DNA from 3 places in the Martinezella sp. CNPSo 3964 genome. Region 1 is predicted to be linked to each of the others. Evidence: riboswitches for the same ligand, from Rfam matches in the RefSeq annotation. Region 1 holds a riboswitch; each other region holds the start of a gene.
What was found. Region 1 has a riboswitch for thiamine pyrophosphate ahead of thiB (thiamine ABC transporter substrate binding subunit). Riboswitches for the same ligand answer to the same signal wherever they lie in the genome.
Positions count from the first base shown of each region.

Region 2: it holds a riboswitch for thiamine pyrophosphate, as region 1 does, so the genes downstream of both, thiC (phosphomethylpyrimidine synthase ThiC) here and thiB (thiamine ABC transporter substrate binding subunit) in region 1, are expected to answer to the same signal.
Region 3: it holds a riboswitch for thiamine pyrophosphate, as region 1 does, so the genes downstream of both, thiM (hydroxyethylthiazole kinase) here and thiB (thiamine ABC transporter substrate binding subunit) in region 1, are expected to answer to the same signal.

Region 1 is NZ_JBXSOW010000003.1:328,733-339,145, forward strand. Features, by position in the region: gene AC13Q5_RS12030 (M48 family metalloprotease) at 1-128, opposite strand, end outside; gene AC13Q5_RS12035 (thiamine ABC transporter ATP-binding protein) at 504-1,232, opposite strand; gene thiP (thiamine/thiamine pyrophosphate ABC transporter permease ThiP) at 1,225-2,865, opposite strand; gene thiB (thiamine ABC transporter substrate binding subunit) at 2,873-3,901, opposite strand; TPP riboswitch at 3,953-4,069, opposite strand; gene AC13Q5_RS12050 (MFS transporter) at 4,141-5,682, opposite strand; gene AC13Q5_RS12055 (MarR family winged helix-turn-helix transcriptional regulator) at 5,850-6,377, shown strand; gene AC13Q5_RS12060 (thiamine diphosphokinase) at 6,450-7,103, shown strand; gene AC13Q5_RS12065 (ABC-F family ATP-binding cassette domain-containing protein) at 7,106-8,935, shown strand; gene AC13Q5_RS12070 (efflux RND transporter periplasmic adaptor subunit) at 9,252-10,413, shown strand, end outside.
Region 2 is NZ_JBXSOW010000005.1:270,697-281,109, forward strand. Features, by position in the region: gene AC13Q5_RS17770 (thiazole synthase) at 1-603, opposite strand, end outside; gene thiS (sulfur carrier protein ThiS) at 607-804, opposite strand; gene thiO (glycine oxidase ThiO) at 795-1,772, opposite strand; gene thiC (phosphomethylpyrimidine synthase ThiC) at 1,774-3,600, opposite strand; TPP riboswitch at 3,693-3,825, opposite strand; gene AC13Q5_RS17790 (hypothetical protein) at 3,935-4,678, opposite strand; gene AC13Q5_RS17795 (porin) at 5,249-6,340, shown strand; gene AC13Q5_RS17800 (TetR family transcriptional regulator) at 6,575-7,216, opposite strand; gene AC13Q5_RS17805 (EF-hand domain-containing protein) at 7,715-8,557, shown strand; gene AC13Q5_RS17810 (RNA polymerase sigma factor) at 8,913-9,485, shown strand; gene AC13Q5_RS17815 (hypothetical protein) at 9,478-9,930, shown strand; gene AC13Q5_RS17820 (periplasmic heavy metal sensor) at 9,927-10,376, shown strand.
Region 3 is NZ_JBXSOW010000005.1:454,766-465,178, forward strand. Features, by position in the region: gene AC13Q5_RS18585 (transcriptional regulator NanR) at 1-197, shown strand, start outside; gene AC13Q5_RS18590 (hypothetical protein) at 302-514, shown strand; gene AC13Q5_RS18595 (undecaprenyl-diphosphate phosphatase) at 708-1,580, shown strand; gene AC13Q5_RS18600 (3-oxoacyl-ACP reductase) at 1,657-2,421, opposite strand; gene thiD (bifunctional hydroxymethylpyrimidine kinase/phosphomethylpyrimidine kinase) at 2,433-3,239, opposite strand; gene thiE (thiamine phosphate synthase) at 3,236-3,871, opposite strand; gene thiM (hydroxyethylthiazole kinase) at 3,868-4,671, opposite strand; TPP riboswitch at 4,722-4,818, opposite strand; gene AC13Q5_RS18620 (DUF1127 domain-containing protein) at 5,047-5,193, shown strand; gene yghU (glutathione-dependent disulfide-bond oxidoreductase) at 5,766-6,641, shown strand; gene AC13Q5_RS18630 (hypothetical protein) at 6,855-8,465, shown strand; gene AC13Q5_RS18635 (sigma-54-dependent transcriptional regulator) at 8,520-9,896, opposite strand; gene AC13Q5_RS18640 (sensor histidine kinase) at 9,893-10,413, opposite strand, start outside.

The sequences.
Region 1 (10,413 bases):
TCGCGAGCGCCCATCTGCGCGCGCGGATCGTTCTTCTGCACCTCGGAAACGATCTGCGGATTGGCGGAGGGGGAAACGCTCGGCTGATAGGATTGGTCCAGCACCGTCTGGCAGCCATTCAATATCATTGCGGCCGCAAGGAAGGGGACAAAGCGGCGCAAACGGGCTGCGACGGTCGCGCTGATCCTTCGTTCTGCTCGCTTGCTCTGCTTCAGGACCTGTATCCTACTCATTTCGCTGTCATGCCGGCTCGGCGCCAAATCCGGTTGATCGTTACCGGGCCGATCATCGTCGCGCGCCGACAAAGGTTACGTCCACCCCCATCGATCCGAATTTACCCGGACGGTCTCCACCCCTTGCTGTAGCCGATTTTGGCACCGGTTGCATAGCGAGACTCCGTTTAAATGTGGCGGCGTTGTATTTTAGCAAGCATTCCCTAGGACTTTCAGCCGCTTGCCGCGACGAAATTAAGGCAAAACCGGCGACAAGAAGCTGCGGCGCAATCAATGTTGCAGAAATGTGGTCAATGCCGGGATGCCGTCCGTCTCCAGAAAGGTCCCGATGGGAGCGGCGAGCTCGATCGTGCCGCCATCGATGAACGTGGCATGGTCGGCAAGGCGCCGTACCTCGGCCGGATCATGCGAGACGATCAGCACCGTATTGCCGGTCTCGCGATGCAGGATTTTCAGGAGCTCGACCATGCCCGAGCGCAGGCCGGGATCGAGGGCGGCGAAAGGCTCGTCCAGCAGCAGGATCGGCTTGTCACGCACCAGCGCCCGGGCAAAGGCGGCGCGCTGCCGTTCGCCGCCCGAGAGCGTTCCCGGCTTGCGCTTCTCGAAACCGGGCAACCCGACGCGCGCCAAGGCTTCCGAGACCCTTTGCCGGTCCTCTTTCGAAAGTTTCAATGACGGGCTGATGCCGAGGCCGACATTGGTGAAGAGATCGAGATGGGTAAAGAGGTTGTTGTCCTGGAAGACGAGGGACACCGGCCGCTCGGCGGGGTGCAGGCCGGTCACGTCCTCTCCGGCAAGCACAATGCGGCCGCGGTCGGGCTGTTCGAAGCCGGCTAGCAAATTGAGGAAGGTCGATTTTCCCGATCCAGAAGGGCCGGCGACGGCGATGATCTTGCCCTGCGGCAATGTGCAGTCGAAGCGGAAGTCATGCGTGCCGAGGCGCAGCTCGACGCCGGCCATCGCAATGCCCTGTTCCTTCATGTCCCTGCTATCATCCATTTCGCCTGCTTTCGTCATCACGTACGCCCTGGCCTGCCGTACCGGCGATGGTCAAGAGAAGGCAGACCAGGCCGAGGATCAAGGCATATCCGTCGGCATCATTGGTGCGATAGCTGCCGAGCTTGCTGTAGACCAGCCAGGGCAGGGTCATCAGGCTATCCGAGCCGAAGAGCGCCACTGCGCCCAGATCGCCGAGCGAGAGAGCCATGGCGAAGGAGAGGGCGGTGAAGAGCGGTTTGCGCAAACCCGGCCAATCAATCAGGCGAAGGCGGGCAATGCCGTGAAGGCCGAGGCTTGCCGCCAGCCGTTCGGTACGAAGGCGATGGACCACATAGGCCGGTTCGATGACGCGAATGACGAAGGGCAGCGCCATCAGTGCATTGATGATAACGATGAGGCCGGCCGCAAACCGGCTGGGATCGCCCAATGGCCTCAGGGCCAGGAACCAGCCGGTTGCCAGCACGATCGGCGGCACCAGCAGGATGAGCGACGCGCTCGCGCTCAATGCAACCGCCAGGCCGCGCAGGCCGAGGGTCTTGCGGCGATCCGCCGATATGACCGATCGGGCGCGAATGATGGCAAAAGATATCAGTACGGCTAGAAGGCCCGCGGCAAGCGCAACGACCAGGCTGGTGGCGGCCGCCTGCAGGAAGATCGGCTGACCGGCGAGCTTGAAAAGATTTGCCTCGAGGCCTGTCACGACGACCGAAGCGAGCGGCAGGCCGAGAAAGAGGGTAGCTGCCAACAGCATGATGGTATCGACCCATCGAGCGGCCACTCTTTGCCCGTCGATGCGTCGCAGGGTGCGACCACTGGTGAGGCCGTGATCGTCCGGCGCGCGAAACAGCATCATGGCGCCAAGGACGAAGAGGGTGATGACGATTTGCAACAGCGACAGCATTACGGCGCGGCCGGGATCGAAATCGAAGCGCAACGCCTGATAGATCGCCACTTCCAGCGTCGTCGCGGCCGGGCCGCCGCCGAGGATCAGGACCAACGTGAAGCTGGTCGCGCAGAGCATGAAGATCAGGCCGGCAATGCCCGGAATGAGGCCGCGCAGGATAGGCCATTCGATGAAGCGAAAGACCGAGATGGGCCGCATGCCCAGCTCATCGGCCACGAACCAATATTCCGCGGGAACGCGCTCCAGCCCCGCGAGCATCAGTCGGCAGGAGAGCGGCATGTTGAAGAAGACATGTGCCAGCAGGATGCCGGTGAGGCCATAGATGCTGACGGGCTGTGATAGGCCGAGTGCTGCAAGCGCCTGATTGAGCAGTCCTTGCCTGCCCCATATGCCGAGCAAGCCTAATGCACCGATCAGCACGGGCAGACCCATCGGCACGGCCATCAGACGGATCAGCCACAACCGGCCCGGAAAGCGAGGCTGACGAGCCAAGGCGCGCGCGACCGGAATGGCGAGCACGACGGAAAGCAACGTCGAGAGCACTGCCTGCAGCAGCGTGAAGCGCAGGACGCGCAACAGGTAGGGATCGGTCAGAGGATTGGTGCCGCCGGATTCGATGCCGGCGGCGAGCAGGACGAGCACGGCGATCCCGACGAAAAGCGCGATGCCGGCGAGGCTGAGTGCCCCACCGGAAATGACGCGTTTTCGTTCGGGTGCCGTGAGTATGATCAAGGCGTCAATTGCCGCTGGTGGCCGTCAGCCATTCATCGATCCACGCCTTGCGGTTCTTGTCGACGTCGGCCGGGCTCATCAGGAAGGTCTTCGAAGGCACCACGAGCTTGTTGAAGGCGTCCGGCAGCGGCTCGGAAGTTGCCGAGACCGGCATCATCCAGTTGCTTGTCGGGATGATGTCCTGGAAGCCTGTGGAAATCATGAACTTCAGGAAATCACGAGCAAGCTCCTTGTTCGGCGAGGACTTGATAAGGCCGGCGACCTCGATCTGGATATAGTGTCCTTCCGAGAAGGCGGCTGCCTGATAGCGGTCGGTCTTGTCCTCGATCATGTGATAAGCCGGCGACGTGGTGTAGGAGAGCACCATCGGCGCTTCGCCCTTGGTGAAGAGATCGTAGGCTTCCGACCAGCCGGGAGTGACGGTCAGGATGCGACCCTTGAGCTTCGTCCACGCGTCGGCCGCCTTGTCGCCATAGATCGACTTGACCCAGAGCAGCAGGCCGAGGCCTGGCGTGGAGGTGCGCGGGTCTTCGATGACGATCTTCTGCGAGGGGTCGCCCTCGACGAGATCCTTCATGCTCTTCGGCGGGTTCTTGACGGTCTGGCTGTCGTAGATCACGGCGAAGTGGCCGTAGTCGTAGGGCACGAAGACATCGTCCTTGAAGCCACCGGGAACCTTGAGGGCCGAGGTATCGACGCCGCTCACATCGAACAGGCCGGTATCTTTGGCCTCGTCGACGAGATTGGTGTCGAGGCCGAGGACGACATCGGCCTTGGTGCCGGCGCCTTCCAGCTTCAGGCGGGAGAGAAGCGCCACGCCATCGGTGACGCTGACATAGTTGACCGTGCAGCCGCAGGTCTTCTCGAAAGCGGCCTTGATCTTGGCGCCCGGACCCCAATCGGCGGTAAAGCTCTCATAGGTGTAGATGGTCAGGGTCTTGTCGGCTGCCTGAGCAGGCTGTGCGGCAAAGAAGCTTGTTCCGGCGGCAAGGGCCAGGCCGGCGAAGAATGACAATAGCGAACGGTGTTGCATGACAGCGCCTCCTTTTTTTGGTTTCGTCTTGAAGGGGAAAGGGCGCCATGATTTCGTCACGCGTCTAATCCCTCCGCCGGTGTTAGCCGGATCAGGTTCCGCGGGTTGGCCGGTTAGAGCCTCTCAGCCAGATATCCGAAAGGACATAAGGCACCCCGTTAGAGCGTCGGCAGATTTAGCCCTGTGACGAAGGGATGACAAGGGAAATGATTCCCTTGTCGATTGCGGGCGGAGGGATGTTACTCGGCTGCGTGCGCAGCGGCCGTGGTGCTGCTGTCGAATTTCTGCGTCGCCCCCGGAAGTTGCACGTTCTTCAATGTCAGCGAGGTCAGTAGACCGATGAGGCAGATGCCGGCCGCCGTCATGAACAGCGGGCTGAAGGCGCTCGCATAGGCGTTGGCGACGGCCTCGCGGGTTGCTTCGGGCAATGCGGCCATCATCTTCGGCGTCAGTTCCTCGATATTGGATACGCCCGCGATCGAGACGCCGACATTGCCAAGCTTGGCGGCAATGATGGCGCCGTAGATGGAGATGGCGATGGAGGCGCCGCCCATGCGCGAGAGCGTGACGGCGCCGGTCGCAGCACCAACGTCGCGGGCTGCCGCGGCATTCTGCACGCCGATGACGGGTACCTGCTGCGCAAGACCGATTCCGATGCCGTGCAGAAGCATCAGGCCGCCGATGAAGACGACGGGTGTGCCGGCAGGCAGGACGGCGATCGAGGCAAATGCGATGGCACTGCAGGCAGCACTTGCGATGGCGAAGGGCTTGTAGCGCCCCTTCGCGGCGATCAGCCGGCCAGCCGATAGCGAACCGCAGACGATACCACCAGTCAGGAGAATGAACAGCAGGCCGGCCATCGAGGGCGAAAGGCCCGTCGTCGTCTGCAGGAAGAGCGCGAAATAATTGACCATGCCGATCGCAACGGCGCCGCTGGTGATCGAGATGATCAGCAGCAGACCGAATGTCGGATTGCGGAACAGCGTCATCGGTACGATGGGCTCGGGTGCGCGGCGCTCGATGAAGACCCAGGCAATGGCGCAGATCACGCCGAAAGCGATGATGCCGAGGCATTGCGGCGACAGCAGCGATCCGAAGAGTTCGGTGCCGTCGGCGGCAAGCACGATGCTCGTTGTCGTCAGGGCAAGAACGATCGCGCCGGCATAATCGATCTTCGGGCGGCGGGCCGGCTTGCGATAGGGAAGCATGGTGGCAAGGCCGGCCAGCACGATGAAGCCGATTGGCACATTGACGAGGAAGATGGAGCGCCAGCCGAAGAGATCGCTCATCGTGCCGCCGAGAACGGGGCCGATGGCGCCGGAAGCCATCAGTACGAGGCTCGAATAGCTCTGGTAGCGGGCGCGTTCCCGCGGTTCGAAGAGGTCGGCGTTGACGGCGAAGATCGACACAAGGATGCCGCCGCCGCCGAGGCCTTGAAGGACGCGAGCTGCGATGAGCGTATCCATCGAAACGGCGAGGCCGCAGACGGCTGAGCCGATCGTGAAGATCGCGATCGCCGTCATCATCACGTATTTGCGGCCAAAGAGATCGCCGAGTTTGCCGTAAACCGGCATGACGGCTGAGAGGGAGAGAAGATAGGCCGAACCGATCCAGCCGAAGCGCTCCAGATGGCCGAACTCGCCGACGATCGTCGGCAGTGCCGTCGAGACGATCTGGTTGTCCAGCGTCGCCATAAACATGGCAGTCATCAGAAACAGGAAGAGTATAAGCCGCCGTTTATGATCCGCCACAAGCGGCGCGAACTTTGTCTGCATGTCCATGGGGCAAGAAATCCGAGCTTGGCCGAAACGCTGCGCGGTCGATCGAATGCGCGGGACGCCCCGGTTTTCATACTTGAGATATATGTGCCATTAGCATATAATTGTCAATGACAGGTGAATGCTGTTTGCATGTTTTATTTGTTTTCTGCCTCTGATATGGTGGAAAGATGACATCTGCGACCAATACACGTGAAGTTGAAGCCTCGGAGCTGACCGAAGACGAGAATCTCCTGCGCATCGGGCAGGCGATGACGCGCATGCGGCTGCTGACGGGCCGCCGCATGATCGGCAGGCTTGCCATCCAGAGCGTGGCACCGGGCCTCGAGCTTTCGCACCTCGACGTGCTGGATGTCGTGAGGCGGGCGGAGGCGACGGGCGAAGTCACCGTTGGCACCATCGCCGAGATGCTGCGCATCGATCCCTCGCGAGCAAGCCGCATCGTTGCCGACATGGTGACGCGCGGCGTGTTGCGCCGCAAGGCATCGCAGGCGGATGCGCGGCGCATCGTCGTGGTGCTGACCGCGCTCGGCCAGAGATTGCTGTCGGAGATCCAGGCGCAGAAGTTCTCCGTCATCGGCAGCATCTTTGCCGATTGGACAACGGAGGAAATCGAGAGCTTCTCGTTGCTGTTCGATCGTTACGTCAGCGGCTACGAGCAGGTTTTCCAGGCGCGCATCAAGGAAACGGACGACTGAGCGGTCGACGCGGCCGTTCTTGCCTACGGTGCTCTTCCCTAGGGATATGACTTTGCGCTATGGGCTTGCCTCATGAGCCAGTCCACCACCTTCACCATCCTGCTCGGCGGCGAGCTTCGTCTGACGGAGCGGTTGCGCGATGCGGTTTCCGGCAGCCGTTTCATTGCGGCCGACGGCGGCATGCGCCATGCGGTCGCGCTCGGCGTGGAGCCGGAATTGTGGGTCGGCGATTTCGATTCCACACCCGCCGATCTGCTGGGTGCGTTTCCCAATGTGCCCAAGCAGCCCTATCCGGCGGCGAAGGCTGCGACCGACGGCGAGATTGCCGTCTCGGAAGCGATCGATCGCGGCGCCGCCAGACTGATCCTTGCCGGTGCCATGGGCGGTGAGCGATCCGATCACGCGATCCAGCATCTGCTCTACGGCGTGCATCTGGCAGAGAAAGGTCTCGATGTCTTGCTGACTTCAGGTGACGAGGAGGCGGTGCCACTTCCGCCCGGCGATCTCACGCTGGCGCTGCCGGCCGGTTCGCTGTTTTCCGTCCTCGGCTTCAGCGATCTGACGGGCCTGTTCATTGAGAATGCCCGTTATCCCTTGCGCGATTTTCATTTGTCCTTTGGCGGATCGCGCACCATTTCCAACGTGGCGGAAGGTGATGTGCGCTTTTCGCTCGGCAGCGGCAGGGCGATTGTTCTTGCCCGCCCTTATGACCTTTCCGGAGTCTGATCTTGGCCCCTCCCATTCTGAAACTCGACGACATCTTCCTGAGCTTCGGCGGCGCGCCATTGCTCGCCGGTGCCGCGCTGCAGGTGGAGCCAGGCGACAAGATCTGCCTCGTCGGCCGCAATGGTTCGGGCAAGTCGACACTTTTGAAGATCGCGGCCGGCCTTGTCGAGGCGCAGTCTGGCGAAGTGTTCCGCCATCCGTCGTCTACCGTGCGCTATCTCGAGCAGGCGCCGGATTTCGCCGGTTACAAAACGGTTGCGGCCTATGCCGAAGCTGGTCTCGGACCGGGTGACGACCCCTATCGCGTGACGTATCTACTTTCGCATCTCGGCCTGACCGGCGAGGAAGATCCGAACAATCTCTCCGGCGGTGAAGCGCGCCGTGCGGCTCTGGCGCGCGTTCTGGCGCCGGAACCGGATATTCTGCTGCTCGACGAGCCGACGAACCATCTGGACCTGCCGACCATCGAATGGCTGGAAGGCGAGCTGCAGAAGAGCCGCAGCGCACTCGTCTTGATCTCGCACGATCGGCGCTTCCTCGAAAAGGTCTCGACGGCGACCGTCTGGCTCGATCGCGGCACCTCGCGCCGGCTGGACAGGGGATTTGCCCATTTCGAAGCCTGGCGGGATCAGGTGCTGGAAGCTGAGGAGCTGGAGCAGCACAAGCTCGGCAAGCAGATCGAGCGCGAGGAGCACTGGCTGCGCTATGGCGTGACGGCGCGGCGCAAGCGCAATATGCGCCGGCTCGGCGAGCTGCAGGACATGCGTTCACGCTATCGCGGCCACAAGGGCGCTTTGGGCACGGTGCAGGCCGCTGCGTCCGATGCGCAGGAGAGCGGCAAGCTGGTGATCGAGGCCGACAAGATCACCAAGACCTATGGTGACAGGGCTATCGTCGCGCCGTTCTCGATCCGCGTGCATCGCGGCGATTGCATCGGTCTCGTCGGTCCGAACGGTGCCGGCAAGACCACACTTTTGAAGATGCTGACAGGCCAGCTGGAGCCGGACAGCGGCACGGTGAAGCTCGGCACCAATCTGGAAATCGCCACCCTCGACCAGAAGCGCGAGGAGCTGAACCCGGAAGATACGCTCGCCAACTACCTGACTGACGGCCGCGGTGAGAACCTGCTCGTCAACGGCGAGCAGCGGCATGTGACCGGCTATATGAAGGAATTCCTGTTCCAGCCGGAACAGGCACGCACGCCGATCAAGAACCTCTCCGGCGGCGAGCGCGCCCGGTTGATGCTGGCGCGCATCCTGTCGCGGCCGACCAATCTTCTGATCCTCGACGAACCGACGAACGACCTCGACATCGAGACCCTCGATCTGCTGCAGGAAATTGTTTCCGGCTTTGCTGGCACGGTCATCCTCGTCAGCCACGATCGTGATTTCCTTGATCGCACTGTGACCTCGACGATTGCGCCTGCCAATCCGGAAGATCCGGATGGGCGCTGGATCGAATATGCCGGCGGTTATTCGGATATGCTCGCGCAGCGCAAGGGGGCGATCGAGGAGCGCAAGCGGGCGGAAAAGGCAGCCGAAAAGCCGAAGGCTGCGGAGACCGCACCGTCTTCCGCCGATGCTTCGAAGGGCAAGGGAAAGCTTTCCTACAAGCAGAAATTCGCCTTAGAAAACCTGCCGAAGGAAATGGCCAAGGCCGAAGCCGAAATTGCCGCTCGTGAGCAGAAAATGGCCGATCCGAACCTCTTTTCCAAGGATGCCGCAACGTTCAACCGTCTTGCGGCGGAAATGGAAAAGCTGCGCGAAAGCCTGACCAGGATGGAAGAGGAATGGCTGGAGCTCGAAATGCTGCGCGAGGAGCTGGAGGGCTAGGGCTCATATCCGCTCATCCTATGCGCGTCTTTACTATGCAGTAAAAACAATCGGTTGCGCTCGACCGCAGCCGGTTCATTCCCTGTTGTCGAATCCGATAAACCGTTTATACATTAACGCATGCTGCCGGACGACGAGCCGGTTGATACCCCCGGGCCGACGTGGCCCGTGGCGCATGTTGGGGAAGTCCGAAGCGACCTGATTGGATTGCGCCTGATGGCGACAGGTCCTTCGCTGAAAGTTGCAAGCAAATTTCGTGAGCGCTTACCGTGATGACGGCGCGTGATGCCGCATGCGGTTTTTCGAGGGGGCCTTCATGCCGATGCTGCTGCGTGCCGTTTTGTTCAGCTGTGTTTTTGCCGTTTTTTCTGGTGCCCAGGCACTGGCGCAGGGCGCTCCGCCGGCCCCGCCCGTCACGGTCGCCAAGCCTGTCGTTCGCGATGTCGTCGACAGCGACGAGTTCATCGGGCGCTTCCAGGCGGTCGATGAAGTTTCCGTGCGCTCGCGGGTGGGCGGTTATCTGCAGGAAGTGCATTTCAAGGATGGCACCATGGTCAAGCAGGGCGACCTGCTCTTCGTCATCGACCAGCGGCCTTTCATCACTGCGCTCAACGAGTCGACGGCCTCGCTCGAAGTGGCAAATTCGTCGCTGACGCTCGCCGACGCGCAATTCAAACGTGCCCAATCGCTGTCGACGACGGGCAGTCAGTCGGCATCGACCCTCGACGACCGCCGCCGTGATCTCGTTTCCGCCGAGGCGAACGTACGCGGTGCGCAGGCAGCCGTCGATCGTGCCAATCTCGACATGGATTTCACCAAAATCACCGCACCGCTCAGCGGCCGCATCGACCGGCGACTGATCTCGGTTGGCAATCTTGTACAGGCCGACCAGACCGTGCTGACGACCATCGTCTCGCTCGATCCGATCGATTTCTATTTCGACGTCGACGAGCGCCGGCTGCTCTCCTATGCCGACGAGGCCCGTAAGAACGGCAGTGCCCTGCAGCAGGGCGGCGGCGGGCTTGATGTCACTGTCACGATTGCCGATTCCAAGCAGAAGCCGTTCAAGGGCAAGCTCGATTTCGCCGAGAACCGCGTCGACAACGAAACGGGCACAATCCGCGTCCGCGCCAGCTTTCCCAATCCTGATCTTATCCTCCAGCCCGGCCTCTTCGGGCGCGTTCAGGTGCAGGGTTCCAACAGCTACAAGGCGATCCTCGTTCCGGACGAAGCCATCGGCTCGGATCAGAACCAGCGCGTCGTCTATACGGTCGATACGGCGGGTAACATTACGCCGAAGTCCGTCCGCCTCGGACCGAAGCTCTATGGCTACCGCGTCATCCGCGACGGCATGACCGGCGACGAGACCATCGTCGTCAACGGGTTGATGCGCATCCGGCCTGGCGTCAAGGTGACGCCGCAGCTGATCGAACTGCCGCAGCAGGCGACGAATGACGAGCCGCCGGCTCAGGCCGATG
Region 2 (10,413 bases), on a different contig from region 1:
ATCGAAACCTAGTTCCATGACGGTGGTCGCGTGCGACGGCCTGCCGATGCCGGCATCCACAATCAGCGGCACCTCGGGAAAATGTGCCCGCATCGAGCGTAGAGCTGAGAGATTGAGCGGTCCCGCTGCCGTTCCGATCGGCGCGCACCAGGGCATCAGCACCTTGCATCCGGCTTCCAGCAGTCGTTCGGCGACGACGAGATCGTCCGTCGTGTAAGGGAAGACCTCGAATCCTTCATCGGTGAGGATTTTTGCTGATTCCACCAGCGCGAAGACATCGGGCTGCAGCGTATCGTGGTTGCCGATCACCTCTAGCTTGATCCAGTTGGTCCGGAAGACTTCGCGCGCCATTTTCGCCGTTAGCACTGCCTCGGAAACGCCGTGGCAGCCGGCGGTATTGGGAAGGACGCGAACGCCGAGCCCGCGAATCATCTCGAAGAATGCCCCGCCATTGCGCCCGCCGGCCGTTTCCCGTCGTAGCGACACGGTCACGATGCCGGTTTGCGAACGCTTGACAGCTTCCGCCAGCACCGCCGGAGAGGGGTAGCGTGCCGTGCCGAGAAGAAGGCGCGATGCGATTTGGGTTCCGTAAAGTTCGAGCATGGGTCAGCCTCCCTGCATTGGCGTGAGGATTTCGATCCGGTCATTATCGGCCAGAGTATGGCCGTTGCGCTCGTCGTTATGGACGAGCTCGCCGTTGACGGCGGTTGCCAGCCACTCACCCTCATATTCGAGCGCGGTGAGAAGCTGCGAAAGCGTGGTTGCTTCGACAATCTGGGCTTCGCCATTGATGATCAGGCGCATTGGCGGCTCCTGGTGTTGTGTCCGGAAAAGATGAGATCGGCGGCTTCTTCGGCCATCGCTGGCGCGAGCAGGAAGCCGTGGCGATAGAGGCCGTTGACGAATACGGTTCTTCCCTCCCGTGTCACGCGGGGAAGATTGTCCGGAAAGGCAGGGCGGATACCGACGCCGGTTTCGGCAACGGCGGCATCGGCAAAGGCCGGATGCACTGAATAGGCTGCGTTCAGCAACTCCATCAGCGAGCGGGCGGTGATCGGCCCTTTGAAGTCGGTCTCGATCATCGTCGCGCCGACCATGAACAGGCCCTTGCCGCGTGGCACGATATAGACGGGAAAGCGTGGATGCAGCAGGCGGACGGGCCGCGAAAGCGAGACCTCCTCGCTCTGCAGGTAAAGCATTTCGCCGCGCACGCCGCGCAGATCCGGGCTGCGGCCGAGGCGGGCGCCGCCCGTGCAGTCAACGACGTCAAAGAATTCGCCGTCGTCCGCCAGCTCGTCGATAAAGATGACGCCTTTCGCAGACAGATCGTCCTTCAGCGATTGCAGAACCTTGCGGGGATCGAGATGCGCCTCCTGCGGAAAGAACAGGCCGTGCCGAAAACGGCCGGCAAGCGACGGCTCAAGGGCGGCGATTTCTCCTTCGTCCACCCAGCGATAGCCAGTCGTGCGGCTGGCGAATCGCTTCAGCTCGTTCTGGTCGCGGTTCGGCGCGACGACGAGGGTTCCGTTGCGGACGACCTTGCCGGGTAGAATCGCCTCCCATCGCTCGGCAGCATCGCGGCCGCGCTCCAGCACGGCTGCATCGGCGCTTTCGCGCTCGCACCATGGCGCGAGCATCCCGCCGGCGAGCCAGGAGGCGGCACGGCCGAAGTTGCGGCTTGGGTCCGAAATTGTGACTTCAGCCCCGTGCCGCATCAGTTCGTGGGCAACCGTGAGGCCGGCAACGCCGGCCCCTTTGACGAGAACGCGCATGTCACTCGGCCGGGTGGGTGGTGGTGTCGACCGGCATATAGAGGTCTCCGCCCTCCCGATATTTGGCTGCCATGGCTTCCAGCCCTTCCTTCTGCGCTTCGGCGCGAATGTCGTGTGAAATCCGCATCGAGCAGAATTTCGGACCGCACATCGAGCAGAAATGCGCCACCTTGTGGGCTTCCTTCGGCAGGGTCTCGTCATGGAAGCTGCGGGCGGTGTCCGGGTCGAGCGACAGGTTGAACTGATCCTCCCAGCGGAACTCGAACCGGGCGCGCGACAGGGCGTCGTCACGCACCTGGGCGGCCGGATGACCCTTGGCGAGATCGGCTGCATGGGCTGCGATCTTGTAGGTGATGACGCCGGTCTTGACGTCGTTGCGGTCGGGCAGGCCGAGATGCTCCTTCGGGGTGACGTAGCAGAGCATCGCCGTGCCGAACCAGCCGATCATGGCGGCACCGATGCCGGAGGTAATGTGGTCGTAGCCCGGTGCGATATCCGTCGTCAGCGGTCCCAGCGTGTAGAAGGGCGCTTCGCCGCAGACGGCGAGCTGCTTGTCCATGTTTTCCTTGATCTTGTGCATCGGCACATGGCCGGGGCCCTCGATCATCACCTGGCAATCTTTTGCCCAGGCGATCTTCGTCAACTCGCCAAGCGTTTCGAGTTCGGCAAATTGCGCGGCGTCGTTGGCGTCGGCGATCGAGCCGGGGCGCAGACCGTCACCGAGCGAGAAGGAGACGTCATAGGCGCGGCAGATATCGCAGATTTCCTCGAAATGCTCGTAAAGGAAGCTCTCGCGATGGTGATGAAGACACCACTTGGCCATGATCGAGCCGCCGCGCGAGACGATGCCGGTGACACGATTGACGGTGAGCGGAATGTAATGCAGCCGCACGCCGGCATGGATGGTGAAATAGTCGACGCCCTGTTCGGCCTGCTCGATCAGCGTGTCGCGATAGACCTCCCAGGTCAGTTCCTCGGCAATGCCGCCGACCTTTTCCAGCGCCTGATAGAGCGGCACCGTACCGATCGGCAGCGGGGAATTGCGGATGATCCATTCGCGGATGTTGTGGATATTGCGGCCGGTCGAGAGATCCATGACGGTGTCGGCACCCCAGCGGGCGGCCCAGACCATCTTCTCGACCTCTTCCGCCATCGAGGAGGTAACGGCGGAATTGCCGATATTGGCGTTGATCTTCACCAGGAAGTTCCGGCCGATGATCATCGGCTCGCTTTCGGGGTGATTGATGTTGGCCGGGATGATCGCACGTCCGGCGGCAACCTCCTGGCGAACGAACTCCGGCGTGACATGGTCGGGAATATGAGCGCCAAAACTCTCGCCGTCGCGAATCAGCGCTTCGGCTTTCGCCTTGCGGCCGAGATTCTCGCGGATGGCGATGAATTCCATCTCGGGCGTGATGATGCCGGCCCGCGCATAGGCGAGCTGTGTGACCGCTTTGCCGTCCTTTGCCCGCAGCGGCTGGAGCTTGGCGGGAAATTCCGGCGTCAGTCGATCGCCAGTCACAAAGCCGTTGTCTTCGGGGCGCACATGGCGGCCCCCATAGGCCTCGACATCACCGCGCGCGAGCACCCAGTCACGGCGAAGCTGCGACAGGCCCTGTTCGATGCGGATATCGGCGCCGTCGATCGTATAGGGACCGGAGGAATCGTAGACAATGACGGGCGGCTCGCCCGATGTCGGATGGACGCTGATTTCGCGCATCGGCACGCGGATGTCTGTGTGAATGTCCCCGGGGACATAGATCTTGCGCGACGCCGGCAGCGGGCCTGTGGTGACGGTCGGGGTGAGATTCTTTGCGGCAATGTTCATGGTTTGAGGCTCCAAGTTGCAGTTGGAGACCCAGTCAATCAGCCGGAATGATGGAAAGACGCCGGCATGGAATCCACGCAGGAATCCGTAGCCTTCGAGCGCTTGCACCGTCCCTACGCCAGTATGAACTGGATCAGGTTCAACGGGTCACTGCGCCCACAATCGGCAAAGCCGCATTGTTCAGCAGTATCTCAGCCCCTTGCCGGGACCCCCCTGGTGAATGTCGAAAAGGCTATGCCTTACTGTTATCCTCTGTCAACCCCACAGCGATGGTCGCATCGTTCGGGAGATTGAGCGCTGCCGCCTCTAGTTGATCACAACCTTTGCGTGCTTTTTAGTAGCGTGGTGCGGTATTGCCGACGAAGCGATGAGGGCCGGTATGGGAAAGCTTGCTGGCGGTATCGAGCCAGATCTTGCCGCCAAGCGCTCGCCAGCGGTGACAGAAGGCAAAATCCTCGCTGAGATAAATTCCCGTTCCTTCCTCGACCATGCATTCGAATAGGGCATATTGCGTGCTCGGCGAACGTTTTGTGCTGGGATAGGCGTGGATTGCGTTGTAGCGCAGTTCGGGATAGGCGGCGATCATTCTCTCGATGACGTTGCGCTTGATTAGAAGCATGCCCGTCCCTGCATAGACGGCGCTGACGAAATCGCCTTCACGCTCGGCAATCTGGCCGACAAGCGGGGTTCCGACATAATGAAGTGCGGCGGCCGCAAGGGTTTCGCCGTTTGGTGAATTGATGCGGGCCGCCGTCTCCCAATCATAATCCTTGATCGGATACATGGCGGCGACGACATCCTTGTCGGCGTCCAGCAGCCTCATGACCTGATCGGGCTCGAAGCTGATGTCGGCGTCGATGAAGAGCATATGGGTTGCTGTCGTGTCGTTCAGGAAGGACGAAACAAGCGTGTTGCGGCTGCGGGTGATCAGGGCGTCATTGCCGAGCAGAGCTAGGGTTAGTTGTATGCCTGCCTGTGCTCCGGTCTGCATCAGGGAAAAAATGGACTGCATATAGTCCTTGGTAACGAGGCCACCGAAGCAAGGGGTCGCTATGAAGATCAGCCGATTCTCATTCATTCGCGATTTTCCCTCTCTGATGGCGCGACTCGGCGGAATCTAGGGAAATTCAATATTTCTGTGTGTACCGAATTATTGAAATTTGTTGCTGATCTTTGCTCAAGCCGACTGGCGGAGGCGTCCTAGCCGTGCCGCCATCGATTGCCCACATCGCGTTGGCCCCAGATATGGTGACGATCCTGCTTGGCGGGGGCTTTCACGAACAGGTGTCTCTTTGCGATCGTTGCGAGGTGCCGCCTTGGCCTGCTGTCGCGAGTTGCATTTAAGCAACAGCGCCCAAGACTAACGTCTCGGCACGTTTCATATAATTGACAAACATACGGGCTGTTTGTAAATCCAATGCAGGACATAAGTTGTCTTACGGTCGAGCAATCGGTCGGATCGGTAGAGGCATTTCAAAACCTTTTACCGCGGGGGTAATCATGAAGGTTCGAGGGGACTCAAGCCAACATCAGGTGCGTATTTGCCGGACTGCCCGGTCGTGTTTTGACCAAACCGATCGCTTGGGTAGTGTTCAAGTTCTGCGCTCGCGGTAAAATAGAAGTGCATATTACAACCAGGAGTTTAATTATGAACATCAAGAGCCTTCTTCTCGGCTCCGCTGCTGCGCTTGCAGCAGTATCCGGTGCTCACGCGGCTGATGCTATCGTAGCAGCTGAGCCGGAGCCGCTGGAATACGTCCGTATCTGCGACGCATACGGTGCTGGCTACTTCTTCATTCCGGGCACGGAAACCTGCCTCAAGATCGGCGGCCGCGTCCGTACCGAAGGCGAGTGGTACGATGCCTACAACCCGAACAGCAAGAACGGTACGCTGTGGCACACCCGTGCAGAGCTGAGCGTCGACACCGCGACCGACACCGAATACGGCCCGCTGAAGACCAACACGGTCATCCGTTGGGACTGGAACGACGGCAACTCCACCTCCACGAAGCTGCTGTTCGCTAACATCAGCCTCGGTGGTTTCCTCGTCGGCAAGGCAGACTCGCAGTATAACTCCTACATCGGTTATGCCGGCGACGTCATCAACGACGACGTGATCTATGACGGCCCGTACGAACTCAACCAGTTGACCTACAACTACGATGCCGGCAACGGCTTCACGGCTGTGATCTCGGTTGAAGACTCGAACTCCAGTGGTTCTGGCGCTTCCTACGGCGCAAGCTGGTGGTCCGACGACAAGGGCAACCACTACGCTCCTGACGTTGTTGCCGGTGCTGGCTTCAAGTCTGGCGCATGGGGCTTCAAGGTTGTCGGCGGTTACGACTCGATCGTCGAAGAAGGCGCTGTCAAGGCCCGCGTCGATGCCGACTTCGGCACGTTCTCGGCCTTCTTGATGGGTGGCTGGAACACCAACGGCGACAAGCTCAACAAGTACGCCGGCACTAACCTCGATCGTTCGGCTTGCCCTGTTAACGATCCGTCGAAGTGCGGCTGGGGTGACTGGGCAGTTTGGGGCGGCGTTGGCGTTCCGATCAACGAAAAGCTGAAGTGGAACCTGCAGCTCGCCTACACCGACTCCAAGATCTTCGCCGCTACGACGAACGTCAAGTGGAACCCGGTTAAGAACCTGCTCATCGAGCCGGAAGTCTCCTACACCAACTTCGATTCTGTGAACCAGGATCAGTGGGCTGGTATCCTGCGCTTCGAACGCGCCTTCTAATATTGAATTATCCGGCTCAATGCCGGGTAAGAGAAGCCTGACGTTCCAATCCGTCAGGCTTCTTTCATCGATCGGTTGACCTCCGATCAAAGCAAAGGATCTGGCTTTCCCTCCGGATCCTTTTTTATTTGCAAGCTTTGAGGAATCGGTTCGGTCTCGCAGACGCTTAGAACCGCTCTCGCTGGTTTTCTTAATTTCCAAAGGGAAAACCGCTATGCGCCTTTCCCGGAATCGTTAGATCGCGGTAATCGCCAGCTCCTGCGTCTGGGCCAGCGGGAACCACGTCTTCAGCACCATCTTTATGAACATCTGTCCGCACGGGACCAGTTCGAAACTGCCCCGATCGATCGTCCATTCGGTGATCAGGCCGCCGATGACCGCTGTCAAGGCGGAAGCGGCCGTATCTGGCGTCCAGGGAGCCGGAAGTTTCGTCTTTTCATCCATCAGGGTGAAAATGCGTTCGAAATTTTCGTGCATGTCATGCCTGAACGAGCTCGCCCGGCTTGTCGTCCCGTCGCAAAATGCCATGTCGAGATGCATCATCACCTTCAACATGCTGCGCTTGCGCGGATCGCCGTGAACGTCGTCGAATATCGCAGCTATCGTATCGGCGATCAGATCGAGCGGATTTGGCGGCAGCTCCTTGGACATCCGCTCCGCCAATTCCTGAAACGGCTGCTGGGCCTCGTCGCGAATCGCGAACATCAGCCCCTGCTTGTTCTTGAAATGCCAGTGCACTGCCCCCCGCGTGACACCGGCGGCTGCGGCTATCTCTTCGAGGCTGACATTCTCGTAGCCTTTGTCAAGGAACAGAGCCTTTGCAGACTGCAAAATCTCGTTCCTCGTCTCCGCCGCCTCCTCCTTAGTTCGCCTCATTCACCTCTCCACAGAAACTGATGTTCAAGCTGTGCCCCTCTTTTTGATATTCTCTATCCATCAATGCCGCTCAGTGCTGGAGCCCATATACTAGCAATGCTCAACAGAGTGGCGGAATTTATATATTCCCTAAAAATTGAGGAAGGAAATCGCAATAGGATGTGTTCGTCAAGCGTCTATAAGCCACGCGCAAGTTTCCTTGTGCAATTTCCCCACGTTGGGAAGTGAAAATCGAAAATGTGCAGATGCCAATATAGCCATGATGGCGACATACATATTGGTGGGGTGATCCCGGGTATGCTTGCTCTGGAAAAGATGCATCGGTCAAGTTGGGGCGCAAGACGCGTTTGATCGGAGCATTCGCAAGTCCATCCGCTCATATCGATTATCGAAGCCATGCCTCCGCCTCAACGCGGCCGGGCCTGGCATCGATTGTGTTCAAGTCGCGTACGCATAAGCCATCTGAGTTCCTCTCAACGCTCGTATCTGGAGGCCCCAATGACGAGCATCTACTCGATCTCATCGAGCAATTACTATCAATACCAGACCTCGCGCTCGACAGCGTCGACGACTGACGATTCCATTGCATCTCTGCTGTCCGACAGCTCCTCCGGCAATTCGTCGGGTAGTTCTTCCGGCACGAGTTCCTCTTCCTCGTCCTCTTCGGACGATCAGTCGCAGATTGCCTCGGCTGAACAGCTCGTCGCGCAGCTGATGAACATGATTCTCAATCTGCAAGCCGGCATGGGCAGCGATAGCTCGACATCGGGATCAGACAGCAATTCCAGCAGTTCGACGTCAAGTACTCAGCAGACTTCCGCAACTGGCAGCCAGGACAACAGCCAAAGCGATATGATCAGCGCCATGGACAGCAATGGCGACGGAAATATCAGCGAAGCGGAATTCGTGGCTGCGCGCCCGTCGGACGTCAGCGAAACCCAGGCACAGCAGCTGTTCCAGAGCTTCGACACCGGCAATACCGGCTCACTCACCGAAGCGCAGCTTGCGAAAGCCATGCAGGCAGGCCAGCAGCAACCCCCACCACCACCGGGTGGCCAGATGAGCGGCGATGACCTCTCTGCCGCGTTTTCCTCCATGGATACGAACGGCGACGGTAGCGTCAGCGAATCCGAATTCGTGGCCGCCCGTCCTTCCGACGTAAGCGAAGACCAGGCAACGTCGCTGTTCAAGAGCCTCGACACGTCCGGTTCCGGGTCGTTGACGCAGACCCAGTTCGAACAGGCCATGAAGGCACAGCAATCGCAGTTGCCGGATTTCGGAAGCCTCTACTCGACCAATGAGCAGGATTTGACGACGACGAGCGATCTGCTGACGCTCTGATCGGACGAGAACTTTAGCAATTGATCATGCGAAGTGCCGGCAAACCCGGGCAGAAGAGATTGAAACTTCTGTCTCCGGGTGAGCCGGCCCTTCTTTTCCTGTTTGGCAGATGGCCTCTGGGCTTGGAAAGAAAATTCGAAAAGCCTTGACCTGCAAGCGACGGAATTCGGCTAGTGCGGCGTTCAATCCTTGTGAACCTGTGTTTGACGTCGAAGGATGATACGCTGACCGAGATGCTGCAATCCAAGTGGCGCCGCTTGCCGGAGTTGACGGCAAGGCGGGATTTGCCGGCCAACAGGCCGGAGCCCGCGTGCCATGCCGGTATCGCAGGAAACTGGAGCGGTGGCGATTGTCGATGAAGTGGGATCGCGCGCCCAAGAGTGGCGACCCGGATGAGGATCTGCTCGGTCGCATCGCTGCGGGCGACGTTCCGGCGATGCGCATGATGATAACGCGGCAGTTGCCTCGCATCGTTGCCGTGGCAACCCGCATGCTTGGCGATGCGGCCGAGGCCGAGGATGTGGCGCAGGAGACGTTTCTGCGCGTCTGGCGCAATGCCGGCGGCTGGCGACAGGGCAATGCCCGTTTCAGCACCTGGGTGCATCGCGTGGCGACCAACCTCTGTTACGATCGCCTGCGGCGTCGCAAGGACGTTCTTGCCGAGCATCCACCCGATATCGAGTATGAAGGGCCGGCGCCGGATGCGGGTTTGATGAGCGAGGACGATCCGTCCAAGCGTGTGGAGCGGGCCATGCAGATGATCGCGCCCAGGCAGCGCGAGGCGATCATTCTGGTTTATTATCAGGCGCTGTCGAATGCGGAGGCAGCTGAAGTCATGGATGTCAGCGTCGACGCACTGGAAAGCCTGCTTGCGCGTGGAAGGCGCTCCTTGCAGGTGCTTTTGTTGAAGGAACAGGGCGATGGTTGAGAATATCGCGGGTCCGATGAATGCCGAACGGTTTGAGGCGCTGACTGCGGCCTATGGCGGCGATATCGGCCGATGGCCGCAGGCGGAGCGCGCGGCTGCGCGGGATTTTGCCAAGAACCCCGCCGCCGCAGAAACGCTTGCCCGCGCCGCCGATCTGGATGCATTGCTCGACACATACGTCGTGAAGCCCCGCCACGCCGGCCTGGAGGAGCGAATTCTCGCAAAGCTCGTTCGCCGCCTGACGATACGAAACTGGTTCCGGTTCGGCTCTGCCGGCATCGGCCTCGTGGGGGTCGGCATAGCCGGCGCGCTTGCCGGCAGCATTGCCATTGCCGTCTTGGCTCCGAGCTTGACGTCCGACACCTCAGTCGTCTCCGATGGAACCGCGACCATGTTCGGCGATATCGGGCCGGACGCGGGTATAGCGCAGCAGGACAGCCAATGACGGATCGCAGCTTTCGAATAGTGGTCATTTCTCTTTTGGTACTGAACACGTTCCTGATCGGAGCGTTGGCCGGCGGCGGGCTGACCTGGATACGCAAGACCCAGGCGCGGGCCGGAATGATGCCGCTAGCCGGCGAGCAATTGCCTTCGGCGCAGAAGAAGGCTTTGCGCGCGGCGCTCAATGAGGCACGCAAGGACGAACGTCAGATCATTCTCGAGGCACAGCAGGCCAAAGTCGACGCTGCCTCCATTCTTGGGCAGCCGACGCTGGATAAGGAGGCACTCTCGGCGGCGCTGGCAAGGGCGCGCGATGCCGACATCGCCTTGAGGGCGAAGCTGGAGCAGCGTGCAGTCGATTTTGCAGCAGGGCTCTCCTATGACGAGCGTCGAGCGCTCGCCGAAAGTCTGGTCCGCCGTAGCATGCCGAAGGCTGCTGCCACAAAATGATCACACTTGCCGAGCGACGGATCGAAACCAAGCCTGC
Region 3 (10,413 bases), on a different contig from region 1:
TCGGCGCCGTCAGCGAGGCGATGCTCGCATGGCTGAAAGCCTATCACACCGACATGCTGATCTGGACCGGCAAGGAAAAGTTCACGCTGGTCGAACACGAGGAAATCCTTGCGCGCCTGGCTGAAAACGATGCCGATGGAGCCGAGCAGGCGATGCTCAAACATCTGGAGCGGTCGCGGGCGCTTTATACCAAATGAACCCGTCGGTCTTCGCCCTGCGAGGGCATAGCGGCTTAGCGCCTTTGTCGTAATTCCTCCCCAATCCTTATAGAATCTGTTGGCATACAAATGAGGTGTGCGTGATGATCCATTTCTTTCAGCGAAACGTGGCGCTTTTGCTTGCCTCCATCATGACGGCAGTCGCCATAACCCTTTATAATCTGAGCTGCCTTCTACTCAGGCATCATCATGCGATGCTGCACAATCTGCATCATGCGGCAGGTGCGTTGGTCCTTCTCGCCGGCTTCTACACCATGATCCGCTATATGCAGTCGTTGCCGGATGATGAAGGCTAGAAATACTCCGAAATTCGAGCCGGCAATTTCAGATAGAGTTCAGCCTGCGCGGCTATATCCTCGCCCTGTCCCGATGCGAAATCGGCGACACCTTCGCCAGGTGTTGCCAATTTCAAATTTGGAACCAGTTTCACAGCTAGTTCGTCGCACCACTCCGGTGCAAGCCCCCATGAACAACTGAGGATATCAAAACGTGGCTGATGTTTGTACGCAAGGCGTGGACACGGGCTTTGTCGCCCTGGGCTATGCCAAGATCGCAATTCTAGGCGTCGTGCAGGGATTGACGGAGCTGCTGCCGGTTTCGTCCACTGCCCACATGCGCCTGGTGCCAGCCTTGCTCGGCTGGCAGGACCCAGGTTCTGCCTTCTCGGCTACGATGCAGCTTGCCGCCCTAGCCGCGATTGTCTCCTATTTCTGGAGCGACGTTCGCTATGTTACCTTTGGATCTCTTGATGCGATCAGGCAAAGGGATTGGCGTTCGCCCGCCATCCGCCTTGCGATCGCCATCGTGATTGCGACCGTACCGATCGTGATCGCCGGCCTGCTCCTGTCATCCTCCTTGAATGCCTGCGGCACGTCGTTCCGCAGCCTCTGGGTGATCGGTATCGCCTGCCTGGTCATGGGCTTGTTGCTGGCGATCGCGGAACTCTACAGCCGCCACCGGAAAGATATCGAGCAGATGACGCTGATCGATGCTCTTTTCGTCGGCATCACACAAGTCGGTGCGCTTGTTCCCGGTGTCTCGCGTTCCGGTTCGACACTGACTGGTGCGCTGTTCCTTGGCCTGAAGCGCGAGGAGGCGGCACGGTTCTCGTTCCTGTTGGGCTTGCCGGCCATTGCGCTCGCCGGCTTGAAGGAGCTGTTCACACTCTACAAAGCTCACATCCCGATGGAGGCCTGGTCGGTCCTGCTCGTCGGACTGATTGTTGGCAGCATATCGTCCTTCATCACCATCTGGGGACTGATGCGCTTCCTGGAGCGCTTTTCGACCTGGCCTTTCGTCATCTACCGCGTCGTGCTCGGCGCGGTCATCATATTCGGCGTGCTGACCATGGGATGGGCGTGAGCGGACGGTTCTAACCGGCTGCGAAGGCTTAATTGGCGCTGCCTTTCAAGGCAGCGCCTTTTTCGTTCTCGAGCCGTTATCCGAAGACGAGACCGCCGTCGACGATCAGATTTTGCCCGGTCACGGCGCGTGCCCAGGGGCTTGCGAAGAAGAGCACTGCGTCGGCCGCCTCTTCCGGCGATGTGACACGGCGCAGTGGTGTATTCGCGGCGATGATATCGAAGACGGCTTCCGGCGTGGCGCTGCTCGCATCCGTCGTACGCAAGAGGCCGCCAGAGACCATGTTGACTGTGATTCCTAGCGGGCCGAGTTCCGCGGCAGCCGTGCGGGTCAGCGACAGCAATGCCGCCTTGGCCGCGGTATAATCATGATAGGGCACCACCGGATTCTGGAAGAGGTTGGTGCCGATGGTGACGATCCGGCCGAAGCCTGCCTCAGCCATTGCCGGTCGCGCCGCCTGTATCAGGTTCAAGCCGCCCTGCAGGGCGGTTTCCAGCTGCTTAGCCATCTCTGCCCAACTCAAGGCATCCAGTTTCGAGCGCGCATCACCGTTGAAGCTGAAATCGGCCAGCGCATTGTGCACGATGGTCGTCGGCGTTCCGAAATGCTTGGCAACGTCGGAAACAAGCCGCTTGGTGGCTTCCACGTCGCGAATATCGGCTTGAAAAGCTTTTGCATGATCGCCGAGCTCCGCTGCAAGCGCTTCTGCGCTCTCGCGGCTTGCGCGATAATTGATCGCCACTTTCGCTCCTTCCCGGGCAAAGGCCTTCGCTATGGCGGCGCCGAGACCACGCCCGGCGCCGGAAACGATGACGACTTGGTCCTTGAGTGAAAGACTCATTTCTCTACTCCTTATTTGTTTGGCCAGAGTGCATGGAAATGCTGCACTGGTCCGTGGCCGCTCCCAACGGAAAGCTGGCCTGCGGCAGCAACCGCGGCAGCAAGATAGGTTTTGCCGACCGCGATAGCTTCGGGAAGCGGCAGGCCCTTGGCGATCTCCGCAGCGATGGCGCTGGAGAGCGTGCAACCTGTCCCATGCGTATTCTTGGTCGGCAGCCGCTCGGCTTCGAACCAGGCCACGCGGCCGGCGCTTGCCAGCACATCCGGGCTTTCGTCACCCTCGAGATGGCCGCCCTTGACGAGGACAGCCGAAGGCCCGAGCGCTGCCAGCGCGAGTGCCTGACGTGCCATGTCTCCGCGGCTTCTCGCCTCCACGTCGTGCAACAGCGCAGCCGCTTCGGGCAGGTTCGGTGTAATGACCGTCGCCAGCGGCAGCAGCCGCGTGGTCAGCACGTCAACGGCATCGGCAGCCAGCAGGGCGGCGCCGCCCTTGGCGATCATGACCGGGTCGAGGACGACGGGCACATCGCGATGTCGCGTCAGAATGTCTGCGACGGCATTGGCGATGGCGGCATTGGCGATCATGCCGATCTTGACGGCATCCACATGGACGTCGGCAAAGATCGCATTGATCTGATCCGCGACGAAATGTGGAGGCACGGGATGGACGCCGGAGACGCCCTGCGTGTTCTGCGCCGTCAGGGCGGTGAGGGCTGCCATCCCATAAACGCCGCGGGCGGAGAAGGTTTTCAAGTCGGCCTGGATACCGGCGCCACCCGAGGGATCGGAGCCGGCAATGGATAGAACGTTGCGGATCATTGGCGGGCCTCCTTAATGGCTTTCGCGATGAGGGCTGTCGCGGCTTGCGAGTCCGGTTGGCCGCATATGGCCGAGACGACCGCGAGACCACCGGCGCCGGCCGAGTAGACGTTTGCAGCATGCTCTGCCTTGAGGCCACCGATCGCGACTGATGGAACCGGGCAACGCCTGACGATGCGGGCAAGTCCGTCGAAGCCGATCGGTTGCTTGTGGTCGGGCTTGGTGGGCGTTGAAAAGACCGGGCCGATCCCGGCATAGTCGACGATGCCGGCATCTACGGAGGAGGCGAGGGCTTCCGTTTCCACCGAGAGGCCGAGGATCATGTCCGGCCCGATCATCCGGCGGGCATCGGCTGCATTCATATCCTCCTGGCCGATATGGAGGCCATCCGCGCCAATGGCGATGGCAACCTCGACATTGTCGTTGACGATCAGCCGGACATTCGTTCCGTGCAGAATTTGCTTGAGGGCGCGGCCTGTCTCGATCATGGCTGCGGTCGGAGCATGTTTGTCGCGCAACTGCACGATGGTTGCGCCGCCGGCAACGGCTGCACGGGTCGTTTCAACCATGCCGAGGTCGGCGCAGAGCGCTGGATCGAGGACGAGATAGAGCGAGAGGTCGAAGTCTTTCATGCTACCGTTACCCTTGCTTCGCGATCGAGGACCTCCGGCGTGAGGGAAGCGAGTGCATCAAGGAAGCGCCAGGAGAATGAGCCGGGGCCATCGGCCGCCGCGCCTGCCTGCGTACCGGCGACGGCGAAGACGGCCAGGGCGGCGACGGTCGCTTCTAAGGGCGCATTTGTCGTTGCCGCCGCAAAGGCACCGACGAGGCAGGTGAGCGAGCAGCCGAGGGCTGTGACCTGCGGCATGAATGGCGAACCGCCGGCGATGCGCTTCGCCTTCTGCCCATCCGTCACGAAATCCGTGACACCAGTGACCGCGACTATGCAGCCGTGCTTTTCGGCGAGCAGTCGGGCGGAATCTTCCGCTTGTTCGACGGCATCCCTGCTATCGACGCCCTGGCCGCGGCTCGTACCACCGGCGAGCGCGATGATCTCGGATGCGTTGCCGCGAATGATCGTCGGCTGCAACTCGAGCAATTGCGCGACCGCCTTGCGGCGAAACGCAGTCGCGTAATGGGCGACGGGATCGAGGACCCAGGGCTTGCCGGCATTGTTTGCCGACCTCGCAGCCTTCAGCATGCCAGCAAGCCAGCCGGTCGAAAGCGTGCCGATATTGATTGTCAGCGCGCCTGATATCGCCGCAAATTCGCCGGCTTCCTCTTCGGCATGTACCATTGCCGGCGACGCCCCGGCGGCGAGCATCACATTGGCCGCGATGTTCATGGCGACGAAATTGGTGATGCATTGCACGAGCGGAGGGTTGGCCCGCATGGCGTGAAGCAGATTGCCTGCAGTTGTTTGGTCTTGCATATCGCCCCTTTCAGGCGGGCGAGACGCATAGGGACGACGTACTTGTGCTTACGAGGTCCCGAGCGACTCCCTCCGCCAGCATGATCTGGTTCAGGTTCGAAGGGTGCTTCTCAGCCCGCCGGATGGCGGACGCCCCTGTCTCTCATCTCTCTTCTTTTCGCAGACAAAGGCGTCGCTGTCATCATCAAATCACAAAAGCCAATCTGACGGCGGCGATCGCCTGCTTTTTCGGCGACCTATGCAATATACGCATTGGTGGAGTGATCTCTTAGCTCTGCAAAAAGCTGCGGGCTTCGACTATATGTTTCTCATCGAAGCGACGGGAGCGCCAAGCACGGCCGCTCAGCTTCGAAAGCCCAAGGAAAGGGGATCATCATGAACGTAGCACGCTCTTTCAATAACTGGCGCAAGTATCGTCAGACGGTCGCTGAACTGGGCCGTATGTCCACGCGCGAACTGCACGACCTGGGTATCGACCGCGGCGAAATCCGCAATGTTGCCCGCGCAGCGATCGCTCGCTAACGGCCGCAACGGCTCGTTATAAAGCTGCCTTATGCCAGCGCCTGTTCCCTCGAGCAGGCGCTTTTGCTTTGTGGACATTGATGTTCACTTTTGCCGCGCTTGCCGAAGATTGCATCAGTTCAGCTCTCCGCTTTTCGCATGGCGCATAACTGCCTTGCAAAGAAATGCCTATGAACTGAGCAAAAGACTGGTATGTTCCTACTCACCGAAGCGATGCATCTCCTCCCGCATCCCTTCGCTTGGCAGACGTCCTTATCCTCCTCCCAGGGACGACTGCAGGAACAGCGGAACTCCTCCTCCCATCCGCTGTTCGGTTCTTGTAGAAAGCCTGCCGCACCTCCTCCCGCGGCAGGCTTTTTCGTTTCATCGAACCTCCACGCGATTCCGAATGGCCTAAATTGGCGCAGGGACCTTGGCCCGAGGCAAGCGGCCCGAGCGCCAAACGGCACCGGGGAATTAAAGAGTGCGCAATCTCCTCTCGCAAAAATGAACTGTGGCCACTATGTGCGACCTATGTAGCGCGCTACATCGAAGATCGCCCCAAACTTGATTTCCGAAAAAGGAAGATGCCCATGACCGGTTCTGCCGAATACTCGCCGCCGAAAATCTGGACCTGGAACAAGGCCAATGGCGGCCAGTTCGCCAATATCAACCGTCCGATTGCCGGGCCGACGCACGACAAGGAGTTGCCTGTGGGACGCCATCCCCTCCAGCTCTATTCGCTGGGAACACCGAATGGCGTGAAGGTCACCATCATGCTCGAAGAGCTGCTGGCGCTCGGTCTTGGCGGTGCCGAATATGATGCCTGGCTGATCAAGATCGGCGAGGGCGATCAGTTCGGTAGCGGTTTCGTTGACGTCAATCCGAATTCGAAGATCCCGGCTCTGCTCGACCGCAGTGGCCCGAAGCCGGTCCGCGTCTTCGAATCGGCATCGATCCTGATGTATCTTGCCGAGAAGTTCGGTGCCTTCCTGCCGACCGAGCAGCCGGCTCGCGCCGAATGCATCTCCTGGCTGTTCTGGCAGATGGGCAGCGCGCCCTATCTCGGCGGTGGCTTTGGTCATTTCTACGCCTATGCGCCGACGAAGATCGAATATGCGATCGACCGCTTCGCCATGGAGGTGAAGCGCCAGCTCGATGTCCTCGACCGCCGTCTCGCTGAAAGCGAATATATCGCCGGCAGCGACTATACGATTGCCGATATCGCCATCTGGCCGTGGTATGGCGGCCTGGCTAAGGGCTGGCAGTACGGTGCGGCCGAGTTCCTGCAAGTGCAGGATTACAAGAATGTGCAGCGCTGGGCCGAGCAGGTCTATTCGCGTCCTGCCGTCAAGCGCGGCCGCATGGTCAACCGCATGTCGGGCGATCCGTCCGAGCAGCTGCGTGAGCGCCACGATGCCAGCGACTTCGACACGAAGACGCAGGATAAGCTGGAAGCTGCCGGCTAATCCAACAATTCCCTTTTGCACTAATGAGCTCGCGGCCTTCCCGACCGCGAGTTTTTTATTGTGCTTGCCACCGGGCGTTGCTGGTCTTGGCAAGTCAGCCTCGCTCCACCTTGCGAAGCGTAATGTTCGACTGCCGAGGGTCCCCCGCTCGGTATAGAACGCGGCGCGATCCTGCGAAGCGTTTCGATTTTGGCGAAAGAGGAATGCTTCTCCATGCAGCAAATTGCTGATGACCGTACCCTGGATGAGACCGTGACGGCAGGTGCATTGTCGCAGCAACGAGGCGAGGCAAGGGATGCGCTTCTGAAGCACCTGGTATCGGGCGGAGATGAGCGGCTGGATTGCGATCCGGTCAACGGGCTCAACATGTATGGCTATGGCCCTGCGCCCCGGCCCGAAGATCTCGCTTTCGGTTCGTCTACGGCATCCACCATCTCTGCGGCCGCCTTTGCCGCGGTCGAATCCTATTACAGAGACCTGATGAGGGCGATGGAAGCAGGATCGTCGACGGCCGTCTACGATCGCGAAGTCGGGCGCGTGCGCGACGATCTGTTGCGCCTGCTTGGCCTGAACCAGATATCGCAACCAAGGGTCGACGCGATCCTGGCCACATCGGGCACGGATATCCACCTTTTTTCGGCCGCACTGCTGGCGGGTGAGGACGAACGCGCCCTGATGACCATCACGCTGATGGGGAACGAGACGGGCAGCGGCGTCATGACGGCGTCGGCCGGGCGGCATTTCATGAGCCGTGTCAGCAGCGAGCGGGCAGTCGCCAAGGGCGAGGAATTGCAGCCAGGGAGCGCCACGCGCAACGCCACCATTGCCGTGCGCAACAAGGATGGCTCTCTTCGCACCGACAGCGAGGTGGAGGAGGAGTTGCGCGGCCTCATCGAACTTGCCCGCGCAGCAGGCCTTAGATGCCTGCTCGTGGTAACGGACGTATCAAAGACCAGCCTGCTGGCGCCGAGCCTCGAGACGGTTATGGGTTTGAAGGAACGATTTGGGACTGTGCTGGATATCATGATCGATGCCTGCCAGTTTCGTCTGTCGGCGGCAACGATCCGCGCCTATCTCGCGCATGGTTTCATGGTCGCGCTCACGGGGTCGAAATTCCTTGCCGGACCGATTTTCAGCGGTGCGCTTCTCTGCCCGCCGCAAATGTCGGAACGATTCAAGTCGCGCATCCTGCCTGCCGCCTTGGCGGATTACTGCGGGAAGGCGGAATGGCCCGAGGGCTGGGCCGCTCGTGACATCTTGCCGGAACGCGCCAATCTTGGCCTGCTGCTGCGCTGGAAAGCAGCCATCTTCGAGCTCGAACGTTTCGTGGGTATACCTGAAGATCGCGTGATCGAGGTCTTGTCCGCATTTGCCGAGGCAGTCTCTGATCGGCTTGCGAACGATCCGACCTTCGAACCCTTGCAGAGCCGGCCCTTGGATCGGCGGAAGCTATTGGGCACGTCATCGCTCCTTCGTTGGGACGAGATTCCCTCGGTATTTTCGTTCTACCTGCGCAATTGCACAGATGGCGCCATGCTGACGGCGACGGAAATGGCTGCCGTCTACAAGGATTTGGCCCTCGAGGGCAAAGGGGTTGCGTTGGTGCGCCTTGGGCAGCCGGTTCGCTGCGCCGATTTTGGCGATGTGCCCGCTAGTGCCCTTAGAATTTGCCTGAGCGCGCCGCTGGTCGTTGCGGCTTCCAAGAGCGATGAAGCGCTTGCGGCGGTGATCGTACAAGCAATGCTCGTATTGGATCGCACTGCCGAGGTCGCGGCACAGCAAGGGGACGGTTCCAATGCCAAGGAGATGCGCCGCAGCGCGTGAAGCGTGTCGCGCAAGGCCGCTTCAGCTGGTATGGTTTCGCTCATCGGTGGCGTGTCATGAACCGCGTCGTTCGTCGCCATCAAAGCCGGCAAAATCGCCCCTGACGATGCCGTGCCGCTGGAGCTTGTCGTAGAAGGTCTTTCTGGGAATGCCGAGTGCCTCGATGGTACGACGCACATCGCCATTGTTCTGCGACAAGGTTTCGCGAATGAGTTCGGCTTCGTAACGTTCCACCCGAACGGGCAACGATAGGCCTTCATCCGCCATAGGTGCTTCGTCGGATTTTGCCGCCGGGGCCGATTCGAGGCCGAGCACGAAACGCTCGGCAAAATGCGAGAGCTCGCGGACGTTTCCTGGCCAGTCGTGCTGCTGCAGATGGCGGCGCACCGTTGTGGATATCGCCGGCACCTCGCGCTTGAAGCGGCCAGCGGCGCGATCGGCGAAATGGCCGAAGAGCAGGGGAATGTCATCGCGCCGCTCGCGCAGCGGCGGAATGGAAAGCGTGACCACGTTGAGGCGATAGTAGAGATCCTCGCGAAAATCGCCGCGCTGGCGCGGATCGGCGAGATCGACCTTCGCCGCCGCGACGACGCGAAGATCGACGGGGCGGACCTCATTGGTGCCGAGCGGCGTCACCTCGCGCATTTCCAGCACGCGCAGCATCTGCACCTGGATAGCCGGCGGCATGCTTTCGATCTCGTCGAGAAACAGGGTGCCGGAACTTGAATGTTCTATACGCCCGACGCGCTTCTTCTGGGCGCCGGTGAAAGCGCCCGGCTCATGGCCGAACAATTCGCTTTCGATCACGGTTTCCGGCAGGGCGCCACAGTTCAGCGCGACGAAATTGCCCTTCGCCCGCCGGCTCCAGCGATGCAGCAGGCTGGCCACCACCTCCTTGCCGCTGCCGGTCTCACCCGTCACCAGCACGTCGACATCCGTGTCGGCGATCTGCCGCAGCGTATGGCGCAGCCGCTCGATGGCCGGAGTCTGGCCAATCAACGGCAGATCGCCCTGCGCCTGTTCTGCGGCCTGCCGCAGCGCCCGGTTTTCCAGGACGAGCCGCCGTTTCTCGGCCGCGCGCCGCACGCTCTGTACCAGCCGATCCGTGGCGAAGGGCTTGGCGATAAAATCATAGGCGCCATCCTGGATCGCCTGCACCGCCATCGGAATATCGCCATGACCCGTGACCAGAATGACCGGAAGATCGGCGTCGAGCGCCTTGATGCGGCCAAAGAGCTGCTGGCCATCCATCTGCGGCATGCGGATATCGGAGACGACGACACCGGCAAAGTCGGCATTGAGACCATGGAGCGCCTCGCTTGCAGCAGAGAAGGCGGATACGGAAAAGCCGGCAAGTTCAAGCGTCTGTTTCGTAGCCCTCAACAGATCCTTGTCGTCGTCGATGAGGAAAACGGGGGAACTCTCACTCATGGTATGGCCTTGCGCAGATGGACGGTGAAGCGGGTGCCGTTGCCATTGCTCTCGACATCGATCCGGCCGCCATAATCGACGACGATATCCTTTGAAATGACGAGACCGAGGCCGAGGCCTTTTTCCTTGGACGTATTGAAGGGGGTAAACAGCGAGTCGAGGATCGCCGCCGGAATGCCAGGCCCATTGTCCGAAACCACGATTTCGACCTCATCCGAAGTTTCATGCACCGAAACCGCCACCTTGGGCTGGTCGCGGCCTTCCAGGGCCTCCAGAGCATTCTGAAAGAGGTTGATCAGCACCTGTTCGAGCCGGATGCGTGTGCCGACAACACCGAGCCCCGTTGGCGGCAACTCGATGTTGAGCGCATCCAGACGGCCTGCAAAGCGGCTCCTAAGCAGGACGACGGCTCCTTCGATCACGCTTCTGAGGTCGACAGGCTCCGGTGCGGTCCTTCCCTTGCGGGCGAAGGCCTTCAATTCTTCGGTGATCGTGCCGATACGCTCCGTCAATGCTG